One region of the Streptomyces sp. NPDC050388 genome, then DNA from elsewhere that is predicted to be linked to it. Evidence: riboswitches for the same ligand, from Rfam matches in the RefSeq annotation. Region 1 holds a riboswitch; each other region holds the start of a gene.
What was found. A riboswitch is a leader RNA that binds a small molecule or an ion and turns the genes downstream of it on or off. The one in region 1 is predicted to bind cobalamin.
Positions count from the first base shown of each region.

Region 2: it holds a riboswitch for cobalamin, as region 1 does, so the genes downstream of both, AB0I73_RS02640 (energy-coupling factor ABC transporter permease) here and AB0I73_RS11415 (iron ABC transporter permease) in region 1, are expected to answer to the same signal.
Region 3: it holds a riboswitch for cobalamin, as region 1 does, so the genes downstream of both, AB0I73_RS16675 ((2Fe-2S) ferredoxin domain-containing protein) here and AB0I73_RS11415 (iron ABC transporter permease) in region 1, are expected to answer to the same signal.

Region 1 is NZ_JBFAKH010000015.1:71,300-76,659, reverse strand. Features, by position in the region: gene AB0I73_RS11435 ((2Fe-2S)-binding protein) at 1-310, opposite strand, end outside; gene AB0I73_RS11430 ((2Fe-2S) ferredoxin domain-containing protein) at 432-851, opposite strand; gene AB0I73_RS11425 (ABC transporter substrate-binding protein) at 858-1,904, opposite strand; gene AB0I73_RS11420 (ABC transporter ATP-binding protein) at 1,920-2,705, opposite strand; gene AB0I73_RS11415 (iron ABC transporter permease) at 2,705-3,814, opposite strand; cobalamin riboswitch at 3,915-4,036, opposite strand; partial or broken gene AB0I73_RS11410 (VOC family protein) at 4,103-4,321, opposite strand; gene AB0I73_RS11405 (IclR family transcriptional regulator) at 4,476-5,273, opposite strand; gene AB0I73_RS11400 (PDR/VanB family oxidoreductase) at 5,270-5,360, opposite strand, start outside.
Region 2 is NZ_JBFAKH010000003.1:38,823-44,182, forward strand. Features, by position in the region: gene AB0I73_RS02620 (SGNH/GDSL hydrolase family protein) at 1-238, shown strand, start outside; gene AB0I73_RS02625 (ATP-binding cassette domain-containing protein) at 366-1,205, opposite strand; gene cbiQ (cobalt ECF transporter T component CbiQ) at 1,202-1,951, opposite strand; gene AB0I73_RS02635 (energy-coupling factor ABC transporter substrate-binding protein) at 1,958-2,335, opposite strand; gene AB0I73_RS02640 (energy-coupling factor ABC transporter permease) at 2,332-3,045, opposite strand; cobalamin riboswitch at 3,075-3,284, opposite strand; gene AB0I73_RS02645 (ABC transporter substrate-binding protein) at 3,462-5,057, shown strand; gene AB0I73_RS02650 (ABC transporter permease) at 5,078-5,360, shown strand, end outside.
Region 3 is NZ_JBFAKH010000025.1:65,362-70,721, forward strand. Features, by position in the region: gene AB0I73_RS16665 (cytochrome P450) at 1-1,067, opposite strand, end outside; gene AB0I73_RS16670 (alpha/beta fold hydrolase) at 1,953-2,705, opposite strand; partial or broken gene AB0I73_RS16675 ((2Fe-2S) ferredoxin domain-containing protein) at 2,971-3,158, opposite strand; cobalamin riboswitch at 3,295-3,417, opposite strand; gene AB0I73_RS16680 (ferric reductase-like transmembrane domain-containing protein) at 3,549-4,535, opposite strand; gene AB0I73_RS16685 (SAM-dependent methyltransferase) at 4,905-5,360, opposite strand, start outside.

The sequences.
Region 1 (5,360 bases):
CACGCTGCAGCTCCGTCAGGTCCGGGACGATCCCGTGCAGCAGCACGCACGCCAGGGCGGGGGACCAGAGGCGGGCCGCGTGTCCGAGGTGGGCGATGGACACGCCGATCCGCGGTTCGCCGGTGCGGTACCGCCGCGCGACGGCTGCGGACAGGTCGGTGAAGCCGCTCGCGGAGGACCGGTCGAGCGGGTGCCAGCCCTCGTCCGGGCCGCCGACGGGCAGGACGAAGAAGCCGCCGAGGGCCGCCACGTCGTGCAGGGCCGCGGTGACGGCCTCGGCGGATGCCTGAGCCTGAGCGTGTTCGGTCATGCTGTGGCGTTTCCTTTCCGACGGGCGCCGCGACGTGGGTTCGAGGGGGGCCGTGGTGCCCCACTCGTGCGGCAGCGGCCCCGGCCGCTGCCGCACGGAGGGCGGTCCGGTGAGCGCGGTCTCAAAGGGCCGTGCCCCGCCGCGGCGGCCTGATGGTGTAGAGGTCGAGGATGTCCGGGAGGGGTGCGACGCCGGGGCCGCCGGCGTGCGCCCAGGCGACGATGTCCTCGATGGCGTCGGGGTCGTTGACCAGCCCCAGCCAGACGGGCCGGCCGCCGGCCGACCGGCCCGCCGCGGAAGGCTGGACGACGATGACGTTGGCCTGTTCACACAGGTCCAGACAGGCGGACACCCGTGTCGGAACCGCCGCGCGCAGGCGCGCCGTCTGCGCCGCGTGGTCGACGCCGGGCACCTTGGAGCTGCCGCAGCAGCAGTCCCGGCACACGACGACCCGGCAGGGCGCGGGGGTGTTCGCCGGGGCGGGCGACGGGGCCGTGGCCTGACCGGACGTCGCTTCGACCGGGTTCGCGTCGACGGACATGCGGCCTCACTCCTCTCCCCGGGGGGATCCGCCCCGGTCGAAGTTCCTCAGCTCTGCGGCGAGCGAGCTGACGGCCGCGGGATTGCGCGGGCTCTCCACCAGGTCCACGTAGTCGAGGACGACGATCCGGTCGTTCTTGACGGCCGAGACGTGTGCGAGCGGTGGGTAGGACTTCAGGAACTTCCGCTTCTGGTCGGCGCTGGTGTCTCCGTAGTCGTTGATCACGATCACCTCCGGGTCGCGTTCGACGACGGTCTCCCAGCCGACCGTCGTCCAGCTGTCCTTGAGGTCCTTCATGACGTGATCACCGCCCGCCTTGGTGATGATGTCGTGCGGACCTGCGTACGCACCCGAGGTCAGCGGCTTGTCCCGCCCGTCGTCGTAGAGGAAGACCCTCGGACGGTCCGCCCCCTTCGGCGCCTTCGCCTGCGCTTCGGCCACCTGCTCCCGGAACGTCGCGATGAGGGTTTCGGCACGGTCCTCGACGTCGAAGATCCTTCCCAGGTTCCGCAGATCGGTGTAGAGGGCGTCGAGCGGCGACATCACGCCCCGTGCCTTCCCTCTCCCGTTACGGCACGACTCACTCAGCAGATACGAGTCGACGCCCACCTCGTCCAGTTCGGCGGGGGTGAAGCCGGTTCCCTCGCTGAAGCCGTAGTTCCAGCCCGCGAAGACCAGATCGGCACGGGCGTCGAGGACCAGCTCCTTGTTGATCCTCTCCTTCGAGAGCCACGTGGTCTTCTGGTAGGCGTCCTTCCAGGGAACGGACGTGAGGTCGCCCTTGTCGTCGGGCATCACATAGCCCGCCATATGGCCCTCGAGTCCGAGCGCGAACATGATCTCGGTGATGCCGACGTCGTTGGTGACCACGCGCTGGGGGGCTGTGTCGTAGGTCTTCTTCTGGCCGCAGTTCTCCACGGTCACCGGATAGTGGCCGTCACGTGCGGCGGAACCGTCCTTCTCTCCTTCCCGAGAGGTGACCTGCGCACCGCAGCCGGTGAGGAGCAGGGCCGTGGCGAGCGCGAGTGCGGCGGGGCGTGCCAGGTGCGGCATGGTGGAGGTGGCTCCTCAGGTAGTGGGCTGAGCGGGCAGGAGACGGTCGAAGAGCAGCTGTACGGCGCCGGTCTCCGGGTGCGGGACGCGATGCGCCCGCACGCCGAAGACCTCGGCCAGCAGCTCGGGTGTGAGCACGTCGTGCGGAGCACCGGAGGCGACGATCCGGCCGCCGTCGATGACGTGGAGCAAGTCGCAGTGGAGTGCGGCGAGGTTGAGGTCGTGCAGTGCGGTGAGCACCGTCAGTCCGCTGCCACGCACCAGGGCGAGCACTTCCAACTGCTGGGCGATGTCCAGGTGGTTGGTGGGCTCGTCGAGCACCAGCACCCGGGGTCGTTGGGCGAGCGCCCGGGCGATCAGGACCCGCTGCCTCTCGCCGCCGGAGAGGGTGAGGAAGCCACGGTCGGCGAGGTGACCGGCGCCGACCCCCACCAGCGCGGCCGCGCACGCCTCGCGGTCCTCATCGGTGGTCCGGGCCGCCGACCGTTGGTGCGGCAACCGCCCCATCGCCACGACCTCGGCGACCGTGAAATCGAATTCGGTGACTGACTCCTGGGGCAGTGCGGCCACCCGACGGGCACTTTCACGCGCGCTCATGGCGTACAGGTCCTCACCGCCGAGCCGGACCGTACCGGCCGAGGGACGCAGCGCCCGGTAGACGCAGCGCAACAGGGTCGATTTCCCACTGCCGTTGGGCCCGACCAGGCCGACGAGCTGCCCCTCGGCCGCCCCCAGCGTGACCTCTTCCACCAGCCGGGCCCCCTCGGCCTCGACGGTCAGTGCGTCGACGTCGACCCGCATCACACGCCTCCGAAGGCGTAGGAACGGCGGCGCATCAGCAGGAGGAAACACGGCACGCCGATGGCCGCGGTCAGGACGCCCACCGGCAGTTCGACCGGTGCGAGCACCGCGCGGGACAGGATGTCCACCCAGACCAGCAGGACGGCTCCGGCGAGCGGTGCGACGGCCAGCAGCCGCCGGTGGTCGGCGCCGACGAGCATCCGTACGGCGTGCGGAACCATCAGCCCGACGAAACCGATCGCCCCGCTCACCGCCACCACCGCCCCCGTGACGGCCGCGGAGACCAGGAACAGCTCCTTGCGCAGCCTCCCCGGGTCCACTCCCAGCGCGGCGGCCGTCTCGTCGCCCATGGCCAGGGCGTTCAGACGGCGCGCCGACCACGCGAGGTGGACGAGGCCGCCGAGCACCGCCCCCGCGGCGATCGGAACGGAGGCCCAGTTGGCGCCGCCGAGGCTGCCGAGCAGCCACATCATCGCGGAACGAGCCGCCTCACCGCGCTCGGCCGCGAACACCATGAACGTGGTGACGGCCGAGAAGCCGTAGAACATCGCGGTGCCCGTCAGGACGAGCCGCAGCGGGCTCAGTCCGCGAGGGGTACGGGCGATCGCGTACACCAGCACCATGGCCAGGAGCGCGGAGAGGAACGCCGCCGTGGACAGGGCCCAGACGCCGAGCGCGCCGAAGGCTCCGAAGATGAGCACGGCGTTGGCGCCCACGGCCGCGCCCGAGGAGATGCCCAGCACGTACGGGTCGGCGAGAGCGTTGCGGACCATGGCCTGCACCGCGACGCCGATGGCCGACAGCCCGGCCCCGACGATCGCGGCCAGCACGGCCCGGGGAAGGCGCAGTTCCCAGACGATGGTGTACGCCGGCACCTGGCCGGGGGTCATGGACCCGCCCGTCAACCCGGCCCACAGGTGGTGTAGCACCTCGCCCCAGGAGATCCCCGACGCCCCGATCCCCACCCCGCAGACGAGGGACACGGGCAGAGCGGCGCCCAGGCCGATCAGGAGAAGGGGCAGTGGAACGCGCCGGGGGGACGCGGCCCCGGCTCCGGTACGGGGCGTGTGCGCGGGCGTGGCAGGTTCGGTTTCGAGGGTGGTGGCCACGGACGGGTCGCTTTCGCCTCAGGCCGTGCCCCTGCGCAACAGAAGGAGCGGCCCCGGGCGCGGGGCGCCCTGCGCAGCACCTCTCGCAGTCCACGGCGATTGACAGGAGCCTTCACACCGCGGGTAATCGGGCTTGCGGGGCCTCGGACGGGCTCCGCCTACCGTTGCGGGTCAGCGCCGGAATTCGACCGGACTTCCCCCGCGGGGCATGTGCAGCTTAGCCTGCCCACCAGGACACCCCCGCCGGTGGTGGCGGAAATCACCTTCCGCCGGGGTGGCCTGGCACTCTCACCGGACTTCTGCATCTGTCCTGGTCAACGGTCTGGCAGTGGGGAGTGCGGCTACAGGACCCCTGGCAGGGGCGAGCTGGTTCCGCGGTGCCGGGGTGCGCAGGGCGTCGAACTCGTTGCCCTCGGGGTCGGCCATGACCACCCGACTCCGGTCCGAGCCCCGGCCCACGTCCACCTTGACGGCGCCGAGGCCGAGCAGCCTGGTCACCTCGTCCTCGGCGAGCGGCTCCTCCAGGACCCAGCGGTGCCCGGGCGACCCGAGCACCTCGCTGCTCGCCGGCAGCGCGCCCAGCGCCGCGATGCGCTCCCGCACCCCGGCTCACAGAGCCGGTACCGGATCCGGCGAAACGGCGTCTCGTTCCGGGACCGGCTCATCCTCCGCTCCCCTGCGCGTCCGCCGGTCGGGTGCCGAGGGCGCGGGAGATGCCGCGTGCGGCCGTGCGGACCACGGGGAGGTGGGACCGGGCGGCGGCGTCGTTGGGCACGACCACGCCGACGGCCGCGACGACGTCGCCCGAGCCGTCGCGCACGGGGGCCGCGATGCCGAGGGCGTCCTCGTGCACGAAGCCGGGGCAGTACGCGTAGCCGTCGCGGCGTACGGCGGCGAGCTGGGCCCGCAGCCTGCCCGGGGCGACGGGGGTGGCGGCTGTGTAGGCGTTCAACCGCCCTGCCTCGACGACCTGTTCGCGCAGCCCGGCGGGGGCGTGCGCGAGCAGGACGAGGCCGCTGGAGGAGGCGTGCAGCGGCAGGCGGCCCGCGATCCGCGTGTAGTTGACGACGGAGCCGGGCGTGGACAGCCGTTCCACGAACAGCACCTCCTCCCCGTCGCGCACGGCGAGCTGCACGTGGTGGCCGACGACGTCGTGGACGCCCTCCAGGAACGGCATGGCGCGCTCGCGCAGTGTGAGGGCGGGCGAGGCGCGCGAGGCCAGCTCCCACAGGCGCACCCCGACCCGTACCAGACGCCGTTCGTCGCGCACCAGCAGCCCGTGCGCGACGAGTTCGGCGATCAGGCGGGAGGCGGTGGCCACGTGCAGTCCCGACCGGCGCGCGATCTCGGAGACGGACAGGGCGGGCTCGTCCTGGGTGAACGCCTCCAGGATGCGCACCGCCCGCGTCAGGACCGACTCGCCGGGTCCCCCCGCGCTCGCAGGTCGAGGACCGCTCACAGGTCGAGGACGAGGCGGGGGCAGGCGGCCCGGGAGACGCAGATCATCATGGTGTCGTTCGCGGCCTGCTCGTCGGGGGTGAGGAGG
Region 2 (5,360 bases), on a different contig from region 1:
CGAGGTCGAGCGCGGCGCGATCAACAACGCCTCGGACGTGATGAACGGGGTGATCGCCAAGCGGGCGGCCAACGCCGGCTTCACCTTCTCCAGCGTGGTGGACGAGTTCACCGGACACGAGCTCTGCTCGGGCGACGCCTGGCTCCACAGCGTGACGGTCCCGGTCGACAACTCCTACCACCCGAAGGCCGTCGGCCAGTCGAGCGGCTACCTGCCCGCCTTCCGCACCTCGGTCTGACCGGAGCCCGACCGTCGGACGGTGCCGGGCGCGCAGCGCCCGGCACCACCCGAACCGAGCCCCCGGGCAGACCCGCTCTCCTCCCACCCGCGCGACGCCACCCCCGGCCCGGCCCGCGGACACCGCACTACGGGTCCACCGCGTCCAGCGCGGCCAGTTCCTCCGGCGTCCGGGGCCCGGCAGCCGTGTCGGCCAGCAGGCCCCGGGCGCGGAGAAGGCGCGCGGCCGCCACCCCCCACGGCAACCGCAACCCCGCCGCCGTGAGGAGGTCCGTGCGGGCCAGCATCGTGGCCGCCGGGCCGGTGCGGGCACCCGACGGCGTGAGCAGCGCCGCGTCGTCGGCCCAGCGCAGCGCGAGGTCCACGTCGTGGGTGGCCATGACGACCGTGGTGCCGTTCGCGCGCAGTCCGTCGAGGGTGGCGAGCAGCCGCTCCTGGCCGTCGGGGTCGAGCCCCGCCGTCGGTTCGTCCAGGACCAGGACCCGGGGCCGCATGGCGACCGCGCCCGCGATCGCCGTCCGCTTGCGCTGCCCGTAGGAGAGCAGGTGCGTGGGACGGTCGGCGAGGCCGGTGATGTCCAGCGCGGCCAGCGCCTCCGTCACCCGCGCCCGCACCTCCGCGTCGGACAGCCCCAGATTGAGCGGCCCGAACGACACGTCCTGGCCCACGGACGCCGCGAACAGCTGGTCGTCGGGGTCCTGCACCACCAGCTGCACGGTCGTCCGCAGCCGGGTCAGCCCCTTGCGGTCGTACCGGACAGGTCGGCCCGCCACGGTCAACTCGCCCTCACCCGGCCGCAGTCCACCGCTCAGCAACCGCATCAGCGTCGTCTTGCCGCTGCCGTTGCGGCCCAGCAGGGCGAGCGCGCGCCCCTCCCGCACCTCGAAGTCGAGGCCGGTGAGCACGGCCGGACCGTCCTCGTACGCGAAGGAAGCGCCCCGCAGGGCGACCAGCGCGGGCCCGCTCATGACAGGGGTCCTTCCAGGACGAGGGTGAGGACGGCCAGCGCGACGAGCAGCACCACGCTCCCGGCCGTGAAACGGACGGAGACCCGGGCCTCCGGCACCAGCACGCGCAGCGTGCCGTCGTAGCCGCGTCCGGCGAGCCCCGTCTGCAGCCGTGCCGCCCGGTCGAAGGACCGGACGAACGCGGTCGCGCCGAGCCCGCCCAGCGAACGCCAGGTCGCCGCCCGGGTGGTGTGCCCGAGCCGAGCCGCCTGCGCCTCCCGGACCCGGCGCACCGAGTCGAGCAGCAGGAAACTCATCCGGTACGTCACCAGCGCCACATCGACGAGGGGAGCGGGCACCCCGGCCCGCACCAGACGCGGCAGCAGGTCGGACATCGGCGTGGTGAAGGCGAACAGCAGCACCCCGAGGGAGGCCGCCGAGGTGCGCAGCAGCAACTCCCCGGCCCGCAAAGGCCCGTCATCGGCCCAGGCCACGAACCCGCCCGGCCCGCCCACCCGCACCAGCAGCGTCAGCGCCCCGGTCACGCAGAAGCCCAGCGGGACCCGGTAGGCACGCCACAACCGTCGCCCCGGCACCCCCGCCGGACCCAGCAGCACCGCGAGCGCGGTCAGCAGCACCAGGACCGAGCCCGGCCAGGGCGGCAGCGAGACCGCCAGCACGGTGAGCCCCAGCCCGAGCACGGCCTTGTCCACGGGATGACGGCGGCGCCAGCGACTGCTGTGCGCCGCCGCGTCGATCGGCAGCACGGGGGATCAGGTCCCGGGTCCCGCGGGGGCCGCTTCGTCGACGTCCGCCTCGGTGCCGGCCCCCCGCTCCTGCTCCGCCCGCGTTCGTTCCGCCCCCTGCCGGCGTCCCCTCCGCAGCCCGAAGTAGTACGCGAGCACGCCCGCGCCGATCGCCGCCTGGAGGGCGAACAGCGCCGACTCGATCTCCCCGGACGGCGGTTCGTACAGCGGCGAGAACCACGGCTCGTAGTCCGGGTCGATCTCGGTGATCGCGGTCTCCGCCTCCGCGTCGGCGCCCGCGAACGGCTCCTCCTTGTGGTCGCCGAGCCCGAGGACCAGCGGCACCACGGCGAGCACGGCGACCAGAAGCAGCAACAGGGAGTTGATCTTCGCGTCACGGCTCATCGGGCCACCGCCTCGCTCGCGCCCGCGCCCGCCGTCTTCTTCCCGAGCCCGGTCACCAACACCCCGAGCCGGGTCAGCTCGCCCTTGCTGGATTGCACCAGCATGCGCATCACCAGCACCGTCAGCAGCCCCTCGCTCACCGCGAGCGGGATCTGCGTGACGGCGAAGATGGAACCGAACTTGCCGAGCGCGCCCAGGAACCCGCTGCCCGGGTCGGGGAAGGCGAGCGCCAGCTGCACACTCGTCACGCAGTACGTCGACAGGTCGGCGACGAACGCGCCGCAGAACACCGCGGCCATCAGCGGCGCCCCGTACCGCCGCGCCAGCCGGTAGACCCCGTACCCCGCCCACGGCCCGACGACCGCCATCGAGAAGACGTTGGCGCCGAGCGTGGTCAGCCCGCCGTGGGCGAGCAACAGGGCCTGGAACAGCAGGGTGATGGTGCCCAGCACCGCCATGACCGGCGGCCGGAACAGGACGGCGCCCAGCCCGGTGCCGGTGGGATGGGAGCAACTCCCGGTCACCGAGGGAAGTTTCAGCGCGGACAGAACGAAGGTGAACGCTCCCGACGCGCCCAGCAGCAGCGTGCTCTCGGGGTGTTCCCTGACCTCACGGATGAGCGACCGGGCTCCGTGGACGACGAACGGCGCCGACGCGACGCCCCAGGCGACCGCGTGCGCCGGTGGTAGAAAACCCTCGGCTATGTGCATGGCTCAGCAGACCCTCTCCAGCACCTCGTGGATGGTTGACGCGCCCTGGCCGGTCTCCTGGCTGACGGGTACCACCGCCCGTGCTCCGCCTTCCCGGGTCCGAGGGGGACCCAGTGGCTGCCGTTCGGTCCTGTCGGGGGACAGGGCCTGGGGCCGGAGCCGGACTTCCCGATCACAGTGGCGAGGGCCGCACCGGCATCACACCGGATTTCCCGTTCACCAAGGCGAGGCGACACTAGACCCCGTCCCGGGCCGCTGACAAGCACTCCCGGGGGGCGCACGGACGGCGCCCCGCAGCTCGCACCCCACGGGCCCACCACGCCGAAGTGCGGGAATGAGGGGAGGGGGTCCTGGGCAGAACCCTGCTGCAACTAATATGCAACAACGAGATCCGGGCAGCAAAGGTGTGAGATCAGATGACGACCCGACGAATAAAGGGTGCCGCCGTCGCGGCGACCATGGCCGCCGCGGTCGCCGCGTGCTCGGCGCCCGGCGGCGGCACGGACGGCGCCGCGGGCGGCGGGTCCGCCGACTCCGTGGTGATCGGGGTCGCCTCCGAACCGGACACCCTGAGCCCCCTGCTCGGCTACGGCAAGGACGGCAACTCCAAGATCTTCGACGGGCTGCTCGCCCGGGACTCCGACCTGGAACTCGAGCCCGCCCTCGCGAAGGCGCTCCCCGAGATCACCGACGACGGCCGCACCTACACCTACACCCTGCGCCCGGGCGTGAAGTTCAGCGACGGCGAACCCCTCACCGCCGAGGACGTCGTCTACACGTACGAAACGGTGCTCGACGACAAGACCAACAACACCGCCAAGAGCGAACTCGACGCCGTCAAGGAGGTCCGGGCGGACGGCGACGACAAGGTCGTCTTCACCCTCAAGTACCCCTACGCGGCCTTCCCGGCCCGCACCGTCCTGCCCATCGTCCCCGAGCACGTCGCCGGCGAGCAGGACCCCAACACCGGCGCCTTCAACACCGAGCCGATCGGCACCGGACCGTACGTCCTCACCGGCTGGAGCAAGGGCGAAAAGCTCACCTTCAAGGCGAACCCGGACTACTGGGGCGGCGCACCGAAGGTGAAGAAGCTCACCATGGCGATCATCGCCGACGACGACGTCCGCGCCACCCGGCTGCGCTCCGGCGACCTCGACGGCGCGACCCTCCCGCCCAACCTTGCCGCCACCTTCAAGAACGACGACGCCCGCAAGACCTACCGGGCCACCACCTACGACTTCCGCGCCGTCACCCTCCCCACCGGGAACAAGATCACCGGCGACACCACGATCCGCCGCGCCCTCGACCTCGCCGTGGACCGCCAGGCCATGGTCGACAAGATCCTCGACGGCGCCGGCCGCCCCGCCTACGGGCCGTTGCCCCTCGACGACCCCTGGTACGCCAAGGACATCGAACGCCCCCAGGACCTCGCCGAGGCCAAGAAGATCCTCGACCGCGACGGCTGGAAGGCCGGCCAGGACGGCATCCGCGCCAAGGACGGCGCCCGCGCCGCGTTCACCCTCTTCTACCCCTCCGGCGACAAGGTCCGCCAGGACCACGCCCTCGCCTACGCCTCCGACGCCAAGAAGGCCGGCATCGACGTCAAGGTCGAGGGCGCCACCTGGGAGGTCATCGAACCCCGCATGGGCAAGGACGCCGTCCTCGCCGGCTTCGGCAGCACCGGCGACCCCGACTTCGGCCTCTACACCCTGCTGCACTCCTCCCTCGCCGGAGACGGCTTCAACAACATGCCCCACTACGACAACCCCGCCGTCGACAAGGCCCTCGAGACCGGCCGCCGCGCCCAGAACCCCGACGACCGCAAGGCCGCCTACGACGACCTCCAGCGCGAACTCGTGAAGGACCCCGGCTACACCTTCCTCACCCACATCGACCACCTGTACGTCCTCGCCGACCGCTGGGGCGACCTCACCACCCAGGTCGAACCGCACGAGCACGGCTTCGCCAGCGGCCCCTGGTGGAACGCCGAGGACTGGCAGCCCGAGAAGTGAAGACCCTGCCCTGGACGGCGATGGGACACCTCGTGGCACGGCGGGCCCTGCTCGCCGTGCCCGTCCTCCTCGTCGTGACCTTCGGCGCGTTCGCCCTCGCCGCCGCCTCCCCGTTCGACCCCGTCAAGGCCTACGCCGGCACCGCCGCCCTCGGCGCCGACCAGGAAACCCTGGACCGGCTCCGGGCCAACCTCGGCGTGGACCAGCCCTTCACCGTCCGCTGGTGGGAGTGGCTGACCTCCGCCCTCACCGGCGACCTCGGCCACTCCAGCGTGATGCGGCAGCCGGTGGCCGAGGCGATCG
Region 3 (5,360 bases), on a different contig from region 1:
CGGGCCAGCGGTGCGCCGAAGCAGAAGTGGATGCCGTGGCCGAAGGTCAGATGGGGATTCGGACTGCGGGCCACGTCGAAGACGTCCGGAGCGGTGAAGCGGGAGGGGTCACGGTTGGCGGCACCCAGGTGCGCCATCAGCAGGGTGTCGGCCGGGATCTCGTGGCCGCCGAGCACCACCGGCCGGGTGGTGCGCCTTCCCAGTTCGGGGAAGGGCGGCAGCCAGCGCAGTACCTCCTCGACGGCGTCCGGCAGCCGACCGGGGTCCTCGCGCAGCGCGGCAAGGGTTCCGGGATGCCGGTCGAAGGTGACCACGGCGTTGCCGAGCAACGCGGTGGTGGTGACGTGCCCGGCGACCAGCAGCAGGGCGACGAATCCGACGATCTCCTCGTCCGCCAGGCGCACTCCGTCCACCTCGGCGGTGAGGAGTCTGCTGGTGAGGTCGTCCCCGGGGTGGGCGCGGCGGCGCCGGATGTGGTCCAGCACGTAGCCGTTCATCTCGCGCACGGTCGGGGCGATGGCCTCCAACGCCCGTTCCAGGTCGGCCATGTCGAGACTGTCGCCGAGCTGGTCGCCGCCGAAGAGGGTGCCGGCCCACTCCTGGAACAGTCCGTGGTCGCCGGCGGGGATGCCGAGGAGTTCGGCGATCACGACGATCGGCAGGGGGTGGGCGAGGGTGTCGACCAGGTCGAACCGGTCCCGGTCCGCGACACCGTCGAGCAGGCTCGCGCACACGGCCTCGATGCGCGGTTCGAGCCCGTGGACCACTCTGGGGGTGAAGGCCTGGCTCACCAAGGTGCGGAGTTTGCGGTGTTCCGGCGGGTCCATGCCGACGAAGTTGCCCTGCCGGAAGGTCTCGAAGTCCTGCTGGGTGGGGGTGATCGGTGTGAGGTCGGACGAGTACGTCGCCGGGTCGGCGAGGACGGCGGAGACCCCCTGGTGGTCCACGACGCGCCACTGCTTCTGCCCTTCGTCGTAGGTCACGGGGCCCGCCTCGCGCAAGGACCGCCACCGGTCGGCCAACGCGTCCAGGGGCGATTCGGTCCCGGACAGTTGTGTGCTGGTCACCGTTCCTCCTTGGGTGAGGGCGTGCGGGCCCGGCGGTGGGTCACCGACGGCACTGTGGGGCCGCCGGGCAGGGCGGGAAGCCGTGGCCGTCATGGGCGTGGTCAACGGGTATGGCACCGGTCGGCGGTCCTCGCTCCGCGCCAGGCGGCCGACTCGTGGTCAGGCTGGGCCGGCCGCCGCTCGGGGCCGCCCGCCCGTCCGCCCCGCACGGAATGCGGGTGGCTTCCCGGGGCGTCAGCAGACCTCGGGACAGGTTCCGTACGACGGGGCGGCTCCGAGCGGTCTGGACGTCCGCCGTGCGGCCGACAGGTCCGCACGCCCGCAGCCTGGTGACACGTGCGCCAGGCACCCAACAGACATCACCGCATCCCCCCGACTTTCCTGCGCAGCGGCCCCGCGCAGAACTCTCCTGTTCCACGATTCAGTGCTTTTTTTCGTGCCAGAACACGCTTCGACCCGATACCTCCGGGCCGAATGCGCTCACAGTTTTCACGTTGGGTCACACAATGGCAACCCCCCGAAACCGGAGGGGAGATGCCCAGTCAGCGGCCCGCCGCGAGGGGCGTGTACCCGTCGACTCGCACTCAAACCCCTTGCACCAACGGGGAATTCACTTCTCTCGTGACAACCGGGCCATGACCGCCGCCACCTGCACCATCCGCCACTGAGGCATGGTCACCCACCCCGTGGGTTTCGGCCAGATTCGGCAGCGGCATGTCTGAACGCCGCCCGTGCCGAACCCCTTGACGGACACCCGGCACACGGGCGAACGACCCGGCGCGTGAAGGAAGCCACCGGCGCTCACGACCCCGTGCGTGCGCGGGCGTACACCAACCCGCTCGCTGCAGTACCGCAAGCCCCCGCGAGCCGCGAACATGCCGTCCGTCATCGCCCGTCGGCGTCGGCGCACTCGGCGACGAGCCGCACGACGGTGTCCGGATGGTCCGCCAGGAAGAAGTGCTCCCCGGGGAGCGTTTTCAGCCGGAAACCGGCCGTGGTGTGACTCTTCCAGGCCGCGGCCTCCTCCGGCGCGACCTGCGGGTCCCGGTCCCCGGTCAGGCAGAGGACGGGCGTGTCCACCACGGCGTCGGGGACCGGCCGGTACCGGGTCACCGCCCGGTAGTCATTGCGTATGACGGGCAGGAACAGGTCCATGAGATCCGGGCTGCGGACGATCTCCGGGTCGGTGCCGCCGAGACCGGCAAGGTGGTCGAGGATCTCCTGGTCGGAGTCGAAAGCCGGGATCTCGCGCGGTGCCGACGGGGCGGTCCGGCCGGAAACGACGAGACGGCAGTGTGCCGTCAACCGGTCGCGCCCGAGCCGGAGTACCGACTCGAAGGCAACGGACGCCCCCATGCTGTGGCCGACGAGCACGAGCGGCACGGGCTCCGCCGCCCATCGCCGCAGGGACGGCAGCAGCCGGTCGGCGAGTCCTTCGACGGTCGCCACGAACGGCTCGTCGAAGCGCTCCTGCCGCCCCGGGTACTGAACGGCCGCGACATCGTACCCCTCGGGGAACCGCCGTGCGAACGGCGCGTAGAACGAGGCGGCGCCACCGGCGTGCGGAAAGAAGAGCACGCGCGCGTGAGGTGGCACGGCACCGCGCAGTGGTCTGATCCAGGGGTCCTTGCCCTCCATCGGAGCTTCCCGCCCTTCTTCTCTTCCCTGCGGCCGGAGTCGCCCGCCCGGCAGGCCCGGTGTGACCATCGCCGACCGTACGGTGCCCGCGCGCCGACCGTCGAGGGGCACCTCGCGGGGCGCGACCGCCAGGTGCCCGGTGCCGGGGGCGGCAGAGATCGGTCGACCCACGGGAGGCAACCACCAAGATCCACCTGGCGGCCGATGCCCGTTGCCGGCCCCCGTGTTCGCCCTCACCGTCGGACAGGTCGGCCGACCCCGGTCAGACCGGCCGGGCACCGACGGCACGGCCCTCGGCGGGGGGGGCTGGACGACAATGACGTCGGCCCGGTCGCAGACGTCGAGCATGTGGAGACACGTACCGGCGCCACCGTGCGCAGGCGTCGGGTCCGGGCCGTGTGATCGACACCGGTCGCCTCGGGTCTGCCGCAACAGCAGTCCCGGCACGACGATGCGGCACGGAACCGGTCCGGCCGCGGTTGCGCCCGCCGGCTCCTCGGTCGTCGCCCCGGTCGGCGCTGCGGGCACGCCACGCCCTTCGTGTCTCCGGTGAGATCCGCCCCGGTGGTTCGTCGAGGGGCGACCGCGTGAGTTCCCTGGCTCTCGGGTCGAGGCTCGCCCCGGCCTTCCCACCCGCCCCGGGCAGTGGCCTGTCGGGATCCGCTCACCGGTCCCAGTGGCGGGACCGCGCCGGATTCACACCGGCTTCCTCGCTCCGCCGTCGCCCTGTCGCCGGCCAGCCCTCCACTCGGGTGGCGCCCGCACCACGATGGCCTCTGCCCGCCCCGGGGTACGGCCCGGCCGAAGGGCCGGGCACCTCGCCCACCGGCTCGGGCCGAGCGGTCATTCCGTTTCGGGGGCGTGCGGGCTGCTCACGGGCGGCTCGGTCAGGCGGTCCCGGCCGCCGTCGTGGCCGGACGCCACCACCGCGAGGAGACCGATCACGACGGCCGCGGCGGCGACCCGACCCGCGGCCCGCAGGCCCCAGCCCGGCAGGGACCCTCCCTGGCACCGGCCCGGCGCACCCAGCCGCTCCGCCCGCCGGGCCGGCCGCAGCAACCGGAGCAACAGCATGACGGCGACCGGCAGTTGCAGCAGCCACAACACGGTGCGCGGCCACTCGCCGTACCAGACGTTGGTGCCGTACAGCAGGGTGTGCCACACGCTCAGCACGTACACGACGATCACGAAGCGGTGCAGTCGGCGCCAGGCGTTCGCACCGATGCGGTGCCGGACGTAGAACAGCAGCCCCAGGGGGATCGCCAGGTACAGGGCGCCCTGCCCGAGGGGGATGGCGATGCGGCCGGTCCCGGAGTCGTACCAGCCGGGCACGAAGGCGTCCGCGAAGCCGACCCACAACCGCTCGGCCCACCCCACCTGATCTTCGTAGCGCACGAGTTCGGCCGAGAACATCAGCGCGTGCGCGAACATCAGCGCCATCGTGGTCAGACTGGTGGTGCGGTGCCAGCGTTCCAGGACCTGCCGGGAGACGGGCAGCCGGGCCGGGCGCGGCCCCGACAACAGCAGCCCGAGCATGACCGTGCCCCACGCCCACAGCAGCCCCGACCAGCCGAACGCCTGGCTGAGCAGGTACATCCAGTACGTACGCGGGTCGTCCATGAACGGCATGACCGCGACCGTCGCCGACTCGCCCGACTCCATGCGCGCCCAGAAGAACACGAACACAGCCGCCGTGAGGACGACCGCCGCACTCGCGTCGACCAGTGCGGCCCGCAGATCGGCCCGCAGGGTGACGCGGGCCGCGGGGGGCCGGTCAGGGGTGGGCGGCGCGGTCGTCCCGTCGTCCTCGGGCGTCGTCTCTGGCAGCATCCTCGGGCTCCCCGGCGCGGGCCACCGTTGAACGGTGTGCAGGTGTCGTGGAGGAACAAGTGTGGCCGGTGTGAAGGAGATTCACCGAGACGACATCCGGCCAGAGACGCTGGACGAGGCCGAGGAGTTCGGCGCCCATCTGCTGCGTCGCGCCATCGTGAGCGGGCGGCTGCACACGTTCACCACCCGCTCCTGGACACGGCCGCCGGGGGACGGCGAGACGTACACGGTGATCCGCATGCGCCTGGGAGCCGCGCGCCCGGCGGACGGCGGACGAACGGAGAACGCGGGGCCGGAAAGCAGCTGGAGACCGGCTGCCGCGGCAGTCTCCTCACCGGGGATTCCAGGGGTTTCACCCCCAGACTCCGCTTACGGCTGGAAGTACTCCGACATCAGGCGGCTGACCCATTCCGGCTGCTCGATGTCCACCGGGCGGAACTCCGCCATGGCCGGCTTCAGGTCGATGACCGGGGTGCCCGAGACCGCGTCGAGGCCCACCACCGTCAGTTCGCGGCCGCGGACGGATTCGACGGCGCAGCACGTCGACCCGATGCGGTTCGGTCTGCGGGGGCCGCGGCCGGCGAAGACGCCGACGGGCGGGAGGTCGGAGCGGCCGCGGTAGGGGCGGGGTTCGCGGTGGTCGTCGAGTTCCGGGAACCGGTCGAAGACGAAGAGGACTTCCACGTGGGAGAAGCCCTCCAGACCCTGGAGGCAGGCCTCGCCGAAGCGCTCGTCGATGGTGATCGTGCTGCGGACGGCACCCCAGTTGTCCGTGTGCTGGACGTCCGTCCGGTTGTTTCGGACCGTACCTATCGGTGTGATCTC